DNA from 2 places in the Peptococcus simiae genome. Region 2 is predicted to be linked to the other one. Evidence: a T-box and tRNA genes for the amino acid it is inferred to sense, from the RefSeq annotation. Region 2 holds a T-box; the other holds one or more tRNA genes.
What was found. A T-box is a leader RNA that pairs with one kind of tRNA and senses whether it is charged. The one in region 2 lies ahead of glyQ (glycine--tRNA ligase subunit alpha), so its partner is inferred to be a tRNA-Gly.

Region 1: it has a tRNA-Gly gene. The T-box ahead of glyQ (glycine--tRNA ligase subunit alpha) is inferred to sense a tRNA for this amino acid. The anticodon was not compared.

Annotation. Positions count from the first base shown of each region.
Region 1 covers NZ_JBJUVG010000002.1:49,756-57,086, forward strand. The annotation lists tRNA gene ACKQTC_RS01640 (tRNA-Pro) at 129-202, shown strand; tRNA gene ACKQTC_RS01645 (tRNA-Gly) at 211-281, shown strand; tRNA gene ACKQTC_RS01650 (tRNA-Arg) at 411-484, shown strand; tRNA gene ACKQTC_RS01655 (tRNA-His) at 496-568, shown strand; tRNA gene ACKQTC_RS01660 (tRNA-Gln) at 575-646, shown strand; tRNA gene ACKQTC_RS01665 (tRNA-Lys) at 676-748, shown strand; gene ACKQTC_RS01670 (C40 family peptidase) at 969-2,138, shown strand; gene ACKQTC_RS01675 (COG2426 family protein) at 2,221-2,703, shown strand; gene ACKQTC_RS01680 (hypothetical protein) at 2,761-3,030, shown strand; tRNA gene ACKQTC_RS01685 (tRNA-Leu) at 3,214-3,295, shown strand; tRNA gene ACKQTC_RS01690 (tRNA-Gly) at 3,299-3,370, shown strand; gene tig (trigger factor) at 3,459-4,754, shown strand; gene clpP (ATP-dependent Clp endopeptidase proteolytic subunit ClpP) at 4,801-5,388, shown strand; gene clpX (ATP-dependent Clp protease ATP-binding subunit ClpX) at 5,411-6,661, shown strand; gene lon (endopeptidase La) at 6,716-7,331, shown strand, end outside.
Region 2 covers NZ_JBJUVG010000002.1:200,917-208,247, reverse strand. The annotation lists gene ACKQTC_RS02490 (DUF1858 domain-containing protein) at 1-111, opposite strand, end outside; gene ACKQTC_RS02485 (tRNA threonylcarbamoyladenosine dehydratase) at 284-967, shown strand; gene trxA (thioredoxin) at 1,037-1,360, shown strand; gene ACKQTC_RS02475 (hypothetical protein) at 1,399-1,761, opposite strand; gene nrdR (transcriptional regulator NrdR) at 1,858-2,310, shown strand; gene recO (DNA repair protein RecO) at 2,303-3,073, shown strand; T-box leader at 3,107-3,269, shown strand; gene glyQ (glycine--tRNA ligase subunit alpha) at 3,311-4,201, shown strand; gene glyS (glycine--tRNA ligase subunit beta) at 4,194-6,248, shown strand; gene ACKQTC_RS02450 (formate--tetrahydrofolate ligase) at 6,265-7,331, shown strand, end outside.

The DNA of each region.
Region 1 (7,331 bases), 150 kb from region 2:
GTGCAAATGCCTTTCGCAAGGCCACCCCGAAGTATTCTTTTTGGCCTGTTAATGGGGCAGGGGAGGGGGGCCTAGGAATATCTTTTCTTGACGCCCCATAAACAATTTGCTATAATTATCCGTGTTGTCGGGGCGTAGCGCAGTTTGGTAGCGTACGTGGTTTGGGACCATGGGGTCGGGGGTTCGAATCCCTCCGCCCCGATAATTGATGCGGGTGTAGCTCAATGGTAGAGTTCTGGCCTTCCAAGCCAGCTACGTGGGTTCGATTCCCATCACCCGCTATTTTTTTAGAAAATGTAAAAAATGGGCTTGTACTTTACGGGTGTCTATGCTAAAATAGTCTTCGCGACACAGGAAACGGCCGCCTTCGGGATTCTGAAAGCTACGGTGTTCGCTTCCGACCAGCTTTTGCGCCTGTAGCTCAGCTGGATAGAGCATCGGACTTCTAATCCGAGGGTCGGGGGTTCGAATCCCTCCAGGCGCGTGTTTATTTTGGTGGATGTGGCGAAGTGGTTAACGCACCGGATTGTGGCTCCGGCACTCGTGGGTTCGATTCCCATCATCCACCCTTTATTGGGGTATCGCCAAGCGGTAAGGCACGGGACTTTGACTCCCGCATTCGTAGGTTCGAATCCTGCTACCCCAGTTTGCTTCGGCAAAACAACAACTTCATTTGCGCTATTAGCTCAGGTGGTAGAGCATCTGACTTTTAATCAGGGTGTCAAAGGTTCGAGTCCTTTATAGCGCATATGGAATCAAGAGACTGCCTTTAGGCAGTCTTTTTTGTTAATAGGGACCTGCCCAACTGACTGGCCGAACTGCCTAGGCGGCCCCGGCTAACTTTATGAGAAATAGTAAAATCTTGCTTGTAGGTCTAGCATAATACAGCTGGTTCAGGTATAGTAAGAGATGTAAGATGACGCTTAATATATGGATATATGACATTATAGATTGACGGAGGCTGACTGATGAAAGGAACCGCTAAAAAAATCATTGGCGCTATTACCATTGCGGGTTTATTGGCATCCCCCCTGGCGGGGATTTCGGCTGAGGCCCAGGATGAGCCCTATCTGGTTTATAAAGACACAGTTATATATAAAATTGTCAAAGATGGCCGGGACATTTTTGTCAACCAAAAGGGCGAAGAAGTCGATGAGAAAGACGTCGAAGCTCTAGAAAAACGCCTGGCTGAAGAAGAACAAAAGGCCGCTGAAGAAAAGGAAAAAGAAGCGGCTAAGGAAGAGAAAAAGGCTGCCAAGGAAGCAGACGACAGCAAGGCAAATAAAGACAGCGAAAAAAATCAAGGCAAAGAGGCAGATAAAAAGGCTAGTAAGGCTGAGGCCCAAAAGAATGATAAAAATGAAGCCTCGGCGAAGGCGGACAAAAAGGCAGACCAAGCTGCCCCTGCAGCCGCTGAAGCAGAAGCAGCCGGTCAGGAAGTGGCCAACAGCCCTGCAGCTGTAGTAGAAGAAGACCAGGCTGATGCCCCTGCAAGTCTTATCCTCAACCACAAGGAAAAGGAAAACACGGTTGATGAAGTAGCCCTGGTCCCCCTGCCGACGGACCAAGAGGATGCTACCCTCCAGCAGCCCATGGTGACCTCTAATGAGGCCTTTATTGCTGCTAACCCCCTTTATTCAGTAGATGCCTCCACCGGCTATTACAAGGGGTCGGTTATGAGCTGGAAAGACTTTTCCCCGTCCAGCGGCCGCCTGCAGCTTAAAAAGGAAGCCGAGAAAATGTTGGGCTGGCACTATAGCCAACCCCAACGGATGACCGATGGTTACCGCGACTGCTCCAGCTTTGTGCACACAGCCCTCATGGATGCCGGCTTTATGCCCCGCGAAAGTTGGGCCTTTACCACCTATACCCTACCCAACTACACCGAATACCTGGAACAAATCAGCTGGGAAGACATTAAGCCCGGGGATATCATCCTAGGGGACGGCCACGTAGCCTTTTACTGGGGAGAAGATGCCAGTGGCGCCCCGGTAACCCTGGAAAGCTGTGGGACCTTTGGCGTTGTTTACGGCTATATGGAGACCAATGGCTGGAACTTTGACTACACCTCTGTATGGCGGGTCAAGGGCATTGATCAGGATGTTGCCGGCAGTGACATGGTGGATGCCATTGCTTAATTGTGAATAAAATAGGACGCCGAGTGGTCCACCACTCGGCGCTTTTTATTTTGATGATGAGAGATTTTGTAAGGAGGCGACCATGCCGATTGAATTTGCATCATCTGAGTTGGGCCGCTACCTAACCGTCTTTATTACGGCTATGCTACCCGTTCTGGAGTTGAGGGCCGCCATTCCTCTGGGAGCCTCTTTAGGGATGCCGGCGATCCCGGTGGTTATCACCAGTATCCTTGGGAATATGGTGCCCGTGCCCTTTATCCTTCTCCTCATGCGGCGTATCCTTAATTGGATGAAGGGGATTCCACGGCTGGCCAAACTGGCCGACCAACTGGAAACCCGGGCCCACTTAAAAAGTCAAACCGTCAAAAAATACCGCTGGCTTGGCCTCTGCATCCTGGTGGCCATTCCCTTGCCGGGGACCGGGGCCTGGACAGGGGCCCTGGTCGCGACGATTTTAAATATGCGGCTCCGGGATGCCATTCCGTCTATCTTTCTAGGGGTTTGTATTGCCGCGGCCCTGGTCAGTTTGGCCACGGCAGGGGTCTTTTCCTTTATTGGCTTGTAGTGCCTTGCCGGCAAATGGTCAAGTCGTCTTATATGAGCAGCGCTAAGGAGGTTGGCTATGGATATTCCAAAAACGATTTTACAAGCGATGGTCTACGCCTTTATCGATGACCTGACTGAGGAAGACCGGCCAGAAGCCGGATCCGGAGAAAAGTTAAAAGACCTTGTTGATCAGATGGCCCTGGAAAGCCAGGTCCAGACCCAGGCAGACTGGCTCGGGAACCGGCCCGCTCCACCGCCGGCTCCCACAGAAGAAATCCGGCTGGACCGGGATATATACCTCGATCAGGCTATCAGGGCCTTGGCTGACCAGGATGAAGAAAGCTGAAGGGGGGAGAGCGGGGGATAGCTTAATAAAGGCCTCAAAATCAGGCTGAATTAGAGCTGGCCCCGGCAAAAAACAGCTAATGGCTTCTATACGAAAAAACGACAAATCCCTTGACACCATTTGCCTCATGTAGTATTATAAAGTCCGTCAACGGCCACGATTGTGGTGTGGCCCTTGAAGATTGCGGGTGTGGCGGAATTGGCAGACGCACCAGACTTAGGATCTGGCGTTTCACGACGTGGGGGTTCAAGTCCCTTCACCCGCACATGCGGAAATGGCTCAGTGGTAGAGCATCGCCTTGCCAAGGCGAGGGTCGCGAGTTCGAATCTCGTTTTCCGCTTAATTAACTGCGACCAATGGTTGCAGTTTTTTTTATAACCAACCATGATGTCGCAAGTATGCAGCTGGAACTGTTTAGGAGGAAAGTTATGAAATTAGAAGTTAAAGATCTTGATAAAGTTCGCAAAGAACTCACCATTGAAGTAGACCAGGATGTCTTTGATAAAGCGGTACAAGATGCCTATAAAGAACAAAAGAACAAAATTGCCATCCCTGGTTTCCGCAAGGGTAAGGCGCCTAAGGCTTTAATCGAACAACACTATGGTAAGGATTTCTTCTATTATGATGCTGCTGAAAAAGTTGTTTATCCGGCTTACTTAGAAGCCATTAAAGACAACGATGCCATCAAACCCATTGGTGAACCGAGCTTTGATGTTGAACAGCTTGAACTGGATAAACCCTTTATCTTTAAGGTCGTTGTCGATACCAAGCAAGAAGTTGCCTTAGGGGACTATAAGGGCATTGCCTTAGAAAAGCTGGATACCGAAGTCAGCGACGAAATGGTCGAAGCTGAACTAAAACGCGCTCAAGACCGGACCGCCCTCCTGGAAGATGCGCCGGAAGGGGCCAGTGTTGAACAAGGCGACAGCGTTACCCTGGATTTTGAAGGGAAGAAAGACGGCGTAGCCTTTGAAGGCGGCACCGCCGAAAACTATGACCTGGTCATCGGCTCCAACAGCTTTATCCCGGGCTTTGAAGATGGGATGGTAGGCATGAAAGTTGGGGAAACGAAAGACATCCCCCTGACCTTCCCGGAAGAATACCATGCTGAAGACTTAGCCGGCCAGGAAGTGGTCTTTACCGTAACCGTTAAAGACATCAAACGGAAGGTCCTGGCCGACCTGGATGATGAATTCGCTAAAGACGTCAGCGAATTTGATACCTTGGATGAATATAAGGAAGACATCCGCAAAGAACTGACCAAGCAAGTGGAAGAATCCACTCAAAACCAATATAAAAATAAGATCACCGAAAAGGTCGTTGAAGACTCCGACGTCGTTGCTCCCCAATCCTTGGTGGAAAAAGAAACTGACAACTACATCAATGAAATGGCCTACAGCATGCGCAACCAGGGGATTGAATTAGAACAATACCTGCAATTGACCGGTGGCGACATGGAAGGCTTACGCGGTGAATTCAAAAAACGGGCTGAAGAATCTGTTAAGGCAACCATTGTCCTGGAAGCCATTGCAGAAGCGGAAAACATCACCGTTGATGAAGAAGAAGTCGAAGCGGAATTTGACCGTTTGGCAGACATGTATCAAATGAAAAAAGAAGATATCAAACGGGCCTTCATCATGCAGGGCCAAGGGGACAGCATCTCCCGGAATATGGTTTTAGAAAAAACCATTGATTTCCTTTTAGACAATGCAAAAATCGGGTAATTAGTTGTAGATAGCCTGTTTTGTTTAACAAAGGAGGAAATACAACATGAGTGTTTTAGTACCCTATGTCATCGAACAGACTGGTCAAGGTGAACGGTCTTATGATATCTACTCTCGCCTTTTAAAAGATAGAATTATTTTCCTTGGCGGCGAAGTCAATGATGCTTCCGCCAATGCTATAGTTGCTCAGCTGCTCTTCTTAGAAGCAGATGACCCGGAAAAAGATATCTATCTCTACATTAATAGCCCGGGCGGTTCTGTCACCGCCGGTATGGCTATTTTCGACACCATGCGCTATATTAAGCCTGATGTCCAGACCATCTGCATCGGCATGGCAGCCAGTATGGGGGCCTTTTTACTTGCTGCCGGCAAGAAGGGGAAACGGTTCGCCCTACCCAATAGTGAAATCATGATTCACCAGCCGTCCGGTGGGGCCTCTGGTCAGGCCTCGGATATTAAAATTCATGCTGAGCAAATTTTGCGGATTCGCCAAAAGCTCAATGAAAACTTAGCTGAGATGACCGGCCAACCACTGGAAAAGGTGGAAATCGATACAGAACGCGATAACTTTATGAGCGCTGACAGCGCCTTGGCATACGGGTTAATTGATAAGGTCATTGAAAACCACGACTAAAAACCTTTAGGGGGATCGTTTTTTGAGTAATAATAATATCGGCCAGGAAGAACTCCATTGTTCTTTTTGTGGCAAACCGCAAGATGCGGTCAAAAAATTAATAGCGGGCCCCGGGGTATTTATCTGTAATGAGTGTGTTGACCTTTGCAATGATATTCTCAGCAATGAACACCAGGAAGACCTGGAAACCCTTGGTTTAATCGAAGCCTTAAAGCCCAGTGAAATCAAGGCCGTTTTAGATGAGTATGTCATTGGCCAAGATGAGGCGAAGAAGGCCTTGTCTGTGGCGGTTTATAACCATTACAAGCGCATTAACCATGAGCTTGACCCTGAAGACGATGTAGAGCTCCAAAAAACCAACATTTGCCTGATTGGGCCAACCGGGAGCGGTAAAACCCTCCTGGCCCAAACCCTGGCCCGAATCTTAAAGGTGCCCTTTGCCATTGCAGATGCCACCTCTTTGACGGAGGCCGGCTATGTTGGGGAAGACGTGGAGAATATCCTGCTTAAAATTCTCCAGGCTGCTGACTTTGACTTGGAAGCGGCCGGTCGCGGGATTATTTACATCGATGAAATTGATAAAATCGCTCGGAAAGGGGAAAATGTCTCCATCACCAGAGATGTCTCCGGTGAAGGGGTCCAGCAAGCCCTGTTGAAGATTATCGAAGGAACAGTAGCCAATATTCCACCCCAGGGCGGACGGAAGCACCCCCACCAGGAGTTCATCCAGTTGGATACCAGCAATATCCTCTTTATCTTAGGGGGCGCCTTTGACGGCCTCGACAAAATCATTGAACGACGGGTTGGCCACAAGGCCCTGGGCTTTAATACCGACAAGTCGGAAGAAGACCGCACTGTGCATAAGGACCAGGTTTTACACCAGGTCCAACCGGAAGATATGCTGAAATACGGGCTTATTCCCGAATTTATCGGGCGGGTGCCCTACCTAGTATCCTTGGATAATTTAGACAAGGGCGCGCTCAAGCAGATTCTGACTGAGCCTAAAAATGCTTTAATCAAGCAATATAAAAAGCTCCTGGCTTTAGACGATGTGGAGCTGGAATTTACTGATGATGCCCTGGATGCTATTGCAGAAGATGCCCTAGCACGTAAAACAGGTGCACGTGGCTTACGGGCTATCCTGGAGAATGTCATGATGGATGTCATGTACGAGGTCCCCAGCCGGGAAGATGTCGAACGCATCGTGATTGATGCCGATGTCATCCGGGGGAAAAAGGATACCCAAGTCATTTTAACTTCAGCCGAGAACTAATCTCATGCCTTGCAAGCGACTCCTTGCAAGGCATTTTTTAAAGGAAGTGATACCTTGAACAAGTCACCGAACGAATACCATGACGCTTCTCGCCCAAAGGATCCGGTCCGGATTTCCGGTGCCCTTCCGCTGAGACAGGTGGTCTTATTTCCGGGCTCAGACATGACCCTGGACATTGGACGGATGATGTCTAAAAAGGTCATTCAAGAGGCAGGGGTTGGGGGCCGGGTGGTTCTTTTGACCCAGCGGGAGTTGGAAACAGAGAAACCAACCTATGATGATCTCTACCCGGTGGGGACCCTGGCAGAAATTAAAGAAATCGTACCGGCCGGGGCCATTTCCGGTATGCGGATTGTGGTTGAAGTCATCGAGCGGGTTGAACTGGTCCAATTAAACCAGGAGGACCCCCACCTGGAGGCCCTCTGGAAGCCCTTCTATACAGAGCTGCCTGACAATGCCCTGGCGGATAATACCCTCGAGGCCTATGCCCGTCGGCTCAATGAAGAAGTCCTTAAATTCACCCAGCTATCCGGAGCCGTAAACCAGGACCAGCTCAATCATTATGGCGACTTAGTCGGCTATGAAGCGCAGGTAGACTACCTGGCCTCCATTCTCTTTTCCGACCTGGAAGACCGGTATGCCATCTTAGCCGAGCCCAAGCTGGAAGCCC
Region 2 (7,331 bases):
GCGTGCAGCAGCACAACCCAGACAACCCATGCCATATGCCATGAAGACCTGAGCTGTTTGCGGGTATTCCCGAACAATATCAGAAATAGCCATATCTTTAGTGATTGCCATGATGATACTCCTTTCTATATAGACGGGTCTCCGTCAATCGTCATTTTAGCAAAAAGATCTCACTTGTCAAGCCATCTAAAAGTTATAGGTCTAAAAAAGTTAGCATCCCTTACTTGAGAAAGGGATTGCAAAAGGTTATACTAAGTAGGTTATTTAAGGGAGGCGGTATGAATTGGAAACCTTTCTCAGTCGTACAGAGAAGCTCGTTGGAGAGGAGGCCGTTCTGCGATTAAATAAGGCCCATGTACTTGTCGCCGGCGTAGGCGGCGTTGGCTCCTTTGTCGCAGAGGCCCTTGCCCGTGGAGGCATCGGCGAGCTGACCATTATAGATGATGATATTGTGGATGTTACGAATATCAACCGGCAGCTACAAGCCTTCCCCGATACTGTGGGTCGGCCCAAGGTAGAGGTCATGCAGGAACGGTTATTGAGGATCAATCCCGCCCTCCAGTGCCATGCCGAAAGGATTCATCTTACTGAAGACTGGACCTTGGCAGGAGAGCTGGCTTATATAGCCGATTGTGTGGATGATGTGCAAGCTAAAAAGCAACTGATTGTGACGGCTCAAAGGGCCCAGGTGCCGGTTATTTCCAGTATGGGGTCCGGCAACCAGATCGATAACCGACACTTCACCATTACCGACCTGTCGAAAACCCATACCTGCCCCCTAGCCAGGGCTCTTAGGAAGGCCCTGCGGGAAGAATCCATTTGCAAAGGGGTTAAAGTTTGCTATAATCCAATTAGTCCATATGTTAAAATGGCGGGTTCACCAGGCACCATGTCTTATGTACCGGGCACTGCAGGCTTATTAATTGCAGGCGAGATTATCCGGGAAATAATTGGTATTTCTGTGTAATCGGTTTAAAAGTCGGGTATAAGGTGGATAGATAGAAAACTAAACCAAGGCGTTTTAAGGAGGATTTTCATGGCTAATGATAACGTTATTATCGTCACGGACGATAACTTTGATGAAGTTGTTCTAAAAAGTGACCAACCGGTACTGGTTGACTTCTGGGCAGCTTGGTGTGGCCCCTGTAAAATGGTTGGGCCCATTGTAGAAGAATTAGCAGATGACTTTGCCGGCAAAGCAAAGGTTTGCAAATTAAATGTGGATGAAGCTGGTCGTACCGCTCAAGCTTATGGCGTTATGTCCATTCCGACCCTTATCCTGTTTAAGAATGGCGAAGAAAAAGACCGGGTTGTCGGTTTCAGACCTAAGTCTGACCTGGCCCGTCTGCTCGAATCCTAAAACAAAAGCTGCCCAGAGTGTTTGGGCAGCTTTATTCTTTATAGATACTGGTCAGGTAGGGAGTGGTGGAGGCGTTGGGTTTGATTTTTAGAGAAGTTCTTGTCCAGGCCTTTCACCATAACCCCTATCAGGGCAAAGAGCAGACTGAGAGACAGGCGGACACCGGTTCGGATTAGTTTTTTCCGGAGGGCTGTGTCTAGTTGGTAAAGGGGATGGCTGGCACTAGTGCCGGCTTTTTCAATGAGTCCCTCGTCAGCGAGCTCCTGGAGGGTCAAAGCCGTTTCGGCTGGGGTCATCCCACTTTTTTTGGCTAACTTTTCTACAGAACAGGGCCCCAGCGTTAAGGCGATTAATAGTGACCGGTATTTACCATTGATTAGATGCGTAAAGTAATCTTTCATAGCATGACCTCCTAGTGCAAACATAGCATGATGACGGGGGCCTGTCAATGACCTTCAATTGAAATTTAGACCGCCTATTAGAGAGGAGGAAGCAGGTTGAAATGCCCAAAATGTGGTCATAATAGCCGCGTTCTGGATACGCGCACAGCAGAAAGTGGTGATGTCATCCGGAGACGGCGGGAATGTACCGCTTGTCATAACCGCTTTACGACCTTTGAAAAAATCGAGGACATGCCCTTACTTGTGGTCAAAAAAAGTGGCCGGAAAGAGTTATTTGATGCGAGCAAGGTCATGAAAGGCTTGGTTAAGGCTTGTGAAAAAAGGCCGATATCCGTAGATAAACTCGAAAAATTATCTTTAGAAATTGAAAAGGACCTAAAGGCCGAGGGCCGGGAGGTAGACTCTGCCCGGATTGGTCAAGCCATCATGAATCGCCTGATTGACCTGGACCAGGTGGCTTATGTCCGCTTTGCCTCTGTGTATAAGGACTTTTCGGATGTAGAGACCTTTATCAAGGAAATAGAGAACCTGCCGCACCGCCATGACTGATCGCATAGAGGGGAAGTATGATGCCATTATCCTGCAGGAGCGGACTTTTAATGAAGCCGATGTGATGGTGACGGCCCTGACTGCTGATATAGGCCACCAAACCTTTATCGCCCGGGGCTTAAAGAAGGAAAAGAGTCGTCTTCGCGGGCTGATCGCCCCTTTTTCGGAATGTCGCCTTCAGTTGGTGGCCGGCAAGGGCCTGCCTGTTCTAACCGGCGCTGACTTAATCGATGCCCATGATGCTATCCGGAACAATTACCGGTATTCCGTTGCAGCCCTCTATATTTGTGATTTGTTCCACCAGATGACAGTCGAAAACGAGCCAAACGCAGGCCGATACGAGCTTTTAAGGGACGGACTGGCTCTTTTGCCAACGGTCCGTGCTTGGCAGTGGATCCTCTATATGGAATGGGCCCTCTTAAAGGATGCCGGCTTCGCAGCAGACCTGGATCGATGTAGCGTCTGCGGGGAAAGGCTCCCGGGTTATAGAGAGGCCCCTGTCGCCGGAGCTGACGGCGAATTTATTCATAAGGACTGCCAGGAAGATGGTGCTGGGGCTAGCCTGCCGGTAGCGGCCTTTGCCTACCTGCAGTATCTAGACCGGGCAGATCTTCGTCACTTAGGCCATATTTTATTAACAGAGCCGGCCCGGCGGCAGGTATATGACTACCTCGGTCAGCGCTATCAATATATTTTGGACTTTCCTCTGGCATCACGCCAAAGTGTTCGCCACCTCTTTGCCAGTCCATCTCTTGACAAGTAGGCCGTTCAACGCTATATTTAATGCATAAATTCATATGAAACGATGACCGGGAAGAGTAAAAAATAACTGTTTTTCAGCGAGCTATCGATGGTGGGAGGATAGTAAATGGTGTTTTTGAAGGGCGCCCGTGAGTTTCTTTTTTTGAGAGAGCGCAAGCTAATCAGGGTGGAACCGCGGGAAACGTCTCGTCCCTGTCTTTGACAGGAACGGGGCGTTTTTTTGATGAAAGGAGATAATATGGATTTTCAAAGTATGATCTTATCCCTCAATAAATTCTGGGGTGATGAGGGCTGCATTATTTTACAGCCCTATGATATAGAAAAAGGGGCCGGGACCATGAACCCGTCTACCTTCTTGCGGGCCTTAGGGCCAGAGCCCTGGCATGTGGCCTATGTTGAGCCCTGCCGCCGTCCAACCGACGGTCGGTACGGGGATAACCCCAACCGCTTGCAACACTACTACCAATATCAGGTCATCCTCAAGCCCTCGCCGGAAAATATCCAGGAACTTTACCTGAAAAGTTTAGAGGTCCTGGGTATTGACATGAGCCGGCATGACGTGCGCTTTGTCGAAGATAACTGGGAATCGCCTACCCTAGGGGCCTGGGGCCTTGGCTGGGAAGTATGGTTGGACGGGATGGAAGTGACCCAGTTTACCTACTTCCAGCAATGCGGGGGCATTGACTGCTCCCCAGTTAGTGGTGAAATCACCTATGGCCTTGAGCGGTTAGCCATGTTTATTGACAATAAGGATAATGTCTATGACCTGCCTTGGGTTGGGGATTTAACCTATGGGGACGTCTTCCACCATAATGAAGTGGAGTATTCCAAGTACAACTTCGAGCTGGCAGACGTGCAGATGCTTTTACAGCTTTTTGATATGTACGAAAAAGAGGCTCTCCGCACCCTGGAAGCAGGCCTGGTCATGCCTGCCTATGATTATGTATTGAAGTGCTCCCATACCTTTAACCTCTTAGATGCTCGCGGGGCCATCAGTGTGACCGAGCGGACCCACTATATCTCCCGGGTCCGGAATATGTCTAGAGCCTGTGCAGAGGCCTATGTGGCTGTACGAGAAGAATTGGGCTACCCCTTATTAAAAGAGAAAAAGGAGGCAGAACATGAGTGATGTTATTTTAGAAATCGGCATGGAAGAGGTCCCGGCACGATTTTTGCCGGCTGCGTTAAAAGAGCTGAAAGCTTCTGCTGAAACAGCCCTTGAAGAAGCTAGACTCCCTTTTTCTGAAGTAAAAACCTTTGCGACACCCAGACGCCTGGTTCTCTATATGCGGGGTGTAGCTGACCGTCAAGAGGATTTGCATGAAGAAGTCCGGGGGCCTTCGGAAAAGGTGGCCTATGACAGTGAGGGCAACCCCAATAAGGCCCTCAAGGGCTTTATGGCTTCACAAGGCGTTGTTCCCGGGGATATTACGATTCGAGACGGCTATGTTTTTGCCACTAAAACAGCCACCGGCGAATCCCGGATGACCGTTTTAAAAGAAATGCTGCCCAAGCTTATTTTAAACTTACACTTTCCTAAAACCATGCGCTGGGGGAGCCACCAACTCCGCTATGTCCGGCCCATTCATTGGATTTTGGCCCTCTGTGATGACCAGGTCATCCCCTTCTCTATTGAAGTGGCTGAATCCGACCGGTTGAGCCGGGGCCACCGTCACTTAGGCGAAAGCGAATTCGCCGTGGCTTCTGTGGATACCTACTTCACCCAGCTGGCAGAAAACTATGTGATTGTTGGCCAGGAAAAACGGCGGGCCATGATCCAGGACCAACTGCAAAAACTGGTCGATGAGGCCGGCGGGCAACTGGAAGAAGATCCTGATCTTTTAGAAGAAATTGTTTACCTGGTCGAATATCCAACTGCCCTTTTGGGCCGCTTTGATGATGCCTTCCTGGAGATTCCGCCGGAACTGGTCATTACTCCGATGAAAGAGCACCAGCGGTACTTCCCGGTCCGGGATGCTGCCGGTAAGGGCCTCTTGAATGCCTTTTTAACTGTTCGTAACGGGACAGATGACTACCTGGATGTCGTCAGAGCCGGGAACGAAAGGGTCCTGCTTGCCCGCCTATCTGATGCCCGTTTCTTCTTTGAAGAAGACTTGAAGGTCTTACCGGAAAGTCGGCTGGAGAAACTGAAAAGCGTTGTTTTCCAGGAAAAGCTGGGCACCGTTTACGAAAAGGTGGACCGGCTGCAAGGCCTGGCTGGTCAGATCGGTCAAGACTTAGGCTATGACGAAAAGACCATTGCGGATGCTGTTCGGGCAGCCCGCCTAGCTAAAACAGACCTGGTGAGCAATGTTGTTGGCGAATTTCCGGAACTTCAGGGTATTATTGGTGAGGTCTATGTAGGGCGAAGCGGCCAAGATAATCAGGCGGTGGCCCAAGCCGTACGGGAACACTATATGCCCCGCTTTTATGGAGATGACCTGCCGGCGACAGAGGCGGGGACTATTTTGGCCCTAGCCGATAAGTTCGATACCATTGTCGGCTGCTTTGCTGCCGGTATTGAACCGACCGGGTCCCAGGACCCCTACGGCCTGCGCCGGCAAGCCAGCGGAATTGTGGCCATTCTCATTTCGAATCAGATTCCTGCTTCCTTAGCGGCCCTGATTGACCTGGCCATTCAAGCCCTGCCCAGCGACTTGGTCGATGATCCGGTAGCCCTGGGGGACCAGGTGCTCCGCTTCTTTGACCAGCGGATGCGGACCGTCCTTAAAGAAAAAGACTATGATACCATCTTTGTTGATGCCCTCTTAGCAGCTGGGTACGATAACCCCCTGGCGACGATGGAAAGGGCAAAAATCATGGATCAGTTCCGCCAAACCGAAAAAGATGCCTTTGAAGGTATCCTGCAAACCTACAAACGGGCCAATAACCTAGCCCGGAAAAGTGATGACCGGGCTATCAATCCGGACTTATTTGACGATCCGACAGAAGGGCAGCTTTTCACTGCCATTCAAGACTACAAGGACAAGCAGAAAGACGCAGGGGTTCAAGATCAATTGCGGGCCTTAACTGTCCTGAGCCAGCCCCTGGATGCCTTTTTTGACGCTGTTATGGTTATGGACGAAAGAGAGGATGTGCGGATGAACCGTCTAGCCCTCTTGCGAGACTACACTGAACTAGGTAAGGCTTTAGCTGACTTTGACCGGTTAAATTAAAAGGTAGGGATTATCTATGAAAACCGATATTGAGATTGCCAACAGCATTGTACCCCAGCCGATAGAAACCATTGCAGACCAGATTAATATCCCCAAAGAAGACCTTTATCTGTACGGCCCCCACAAGGCTAAATTGAACCTCTCTCTCCTAAAAGACCAGGCGACCAAGGGAAAATTGGTCCTGGTTACAGCGATTAACCCCACGCCGGCCGGTGAAGGCAAGACAACGACCACCGTTGGCCTTGGCGATGCCCTCAATAAGGCCGGTCGGCGGACGGTGATTGCCTTGCGGGAACCCTCTCTTGGCCCGGTTTTTGGGATTAAAGGCGGTGCAACCGGCGGGGGCTATGCCCAGGTCATCCCCATGGAAGATATCAACCTCCATTTCACAGGGGATATGCATGCCATTACCTCGGCCAACAATCTTTTATCTGCAGCCATAGATAACCACATCCACCAAGGGAATGCCCTGGGGATTGACCCTCGGCGGATTAGCTGGAAACGATGCCTGGATATGAACGACCGGGCCTTACGCCGGATTGTTTGCGGCCTCGGTGGCCCAGCCAACGGCATGCCCCGGGAAGAAGGATTTGACATTACGGTGGCCTCGGAAGTCATGGCCATTCTCTGCCTTGCTAATAACCTGACCGACTTAAAAGACCGCCTGGGACGGATTATCATCGGTGAAAATTTCGCCGGCGACTATGTATCCGCCAAGGACCTCCAAGTCCATGGGGCCATGGCGATGCTCTTAAAAGACGCCTTGAAACCAAACTTGGTCCAAACCCTTGAGGGGACACCGGCCATTATCCATGGCGGCCCCTTCGCCAACATTGCCCATGGTTGCAACAGCATTATTGCAACTAAAATGGCCCTATCTTTTGGGGATATTGCTGTCACAGAGGCCGGCTTTGGGGCTGACCTGGGCGCTGAGAAATTCTTTGATATTAAGTGTCGCTATGCCGGCTTAGAGCCTTCGGCTGTCGTTGTCGTCGCTACCGTTCGGGCTTTAAAGTACAATGGTGGGGTGGCCAAAGATGACCTAGGAACCGAAAATCTGGAAGCCCTTGAAGACGGTTTGCC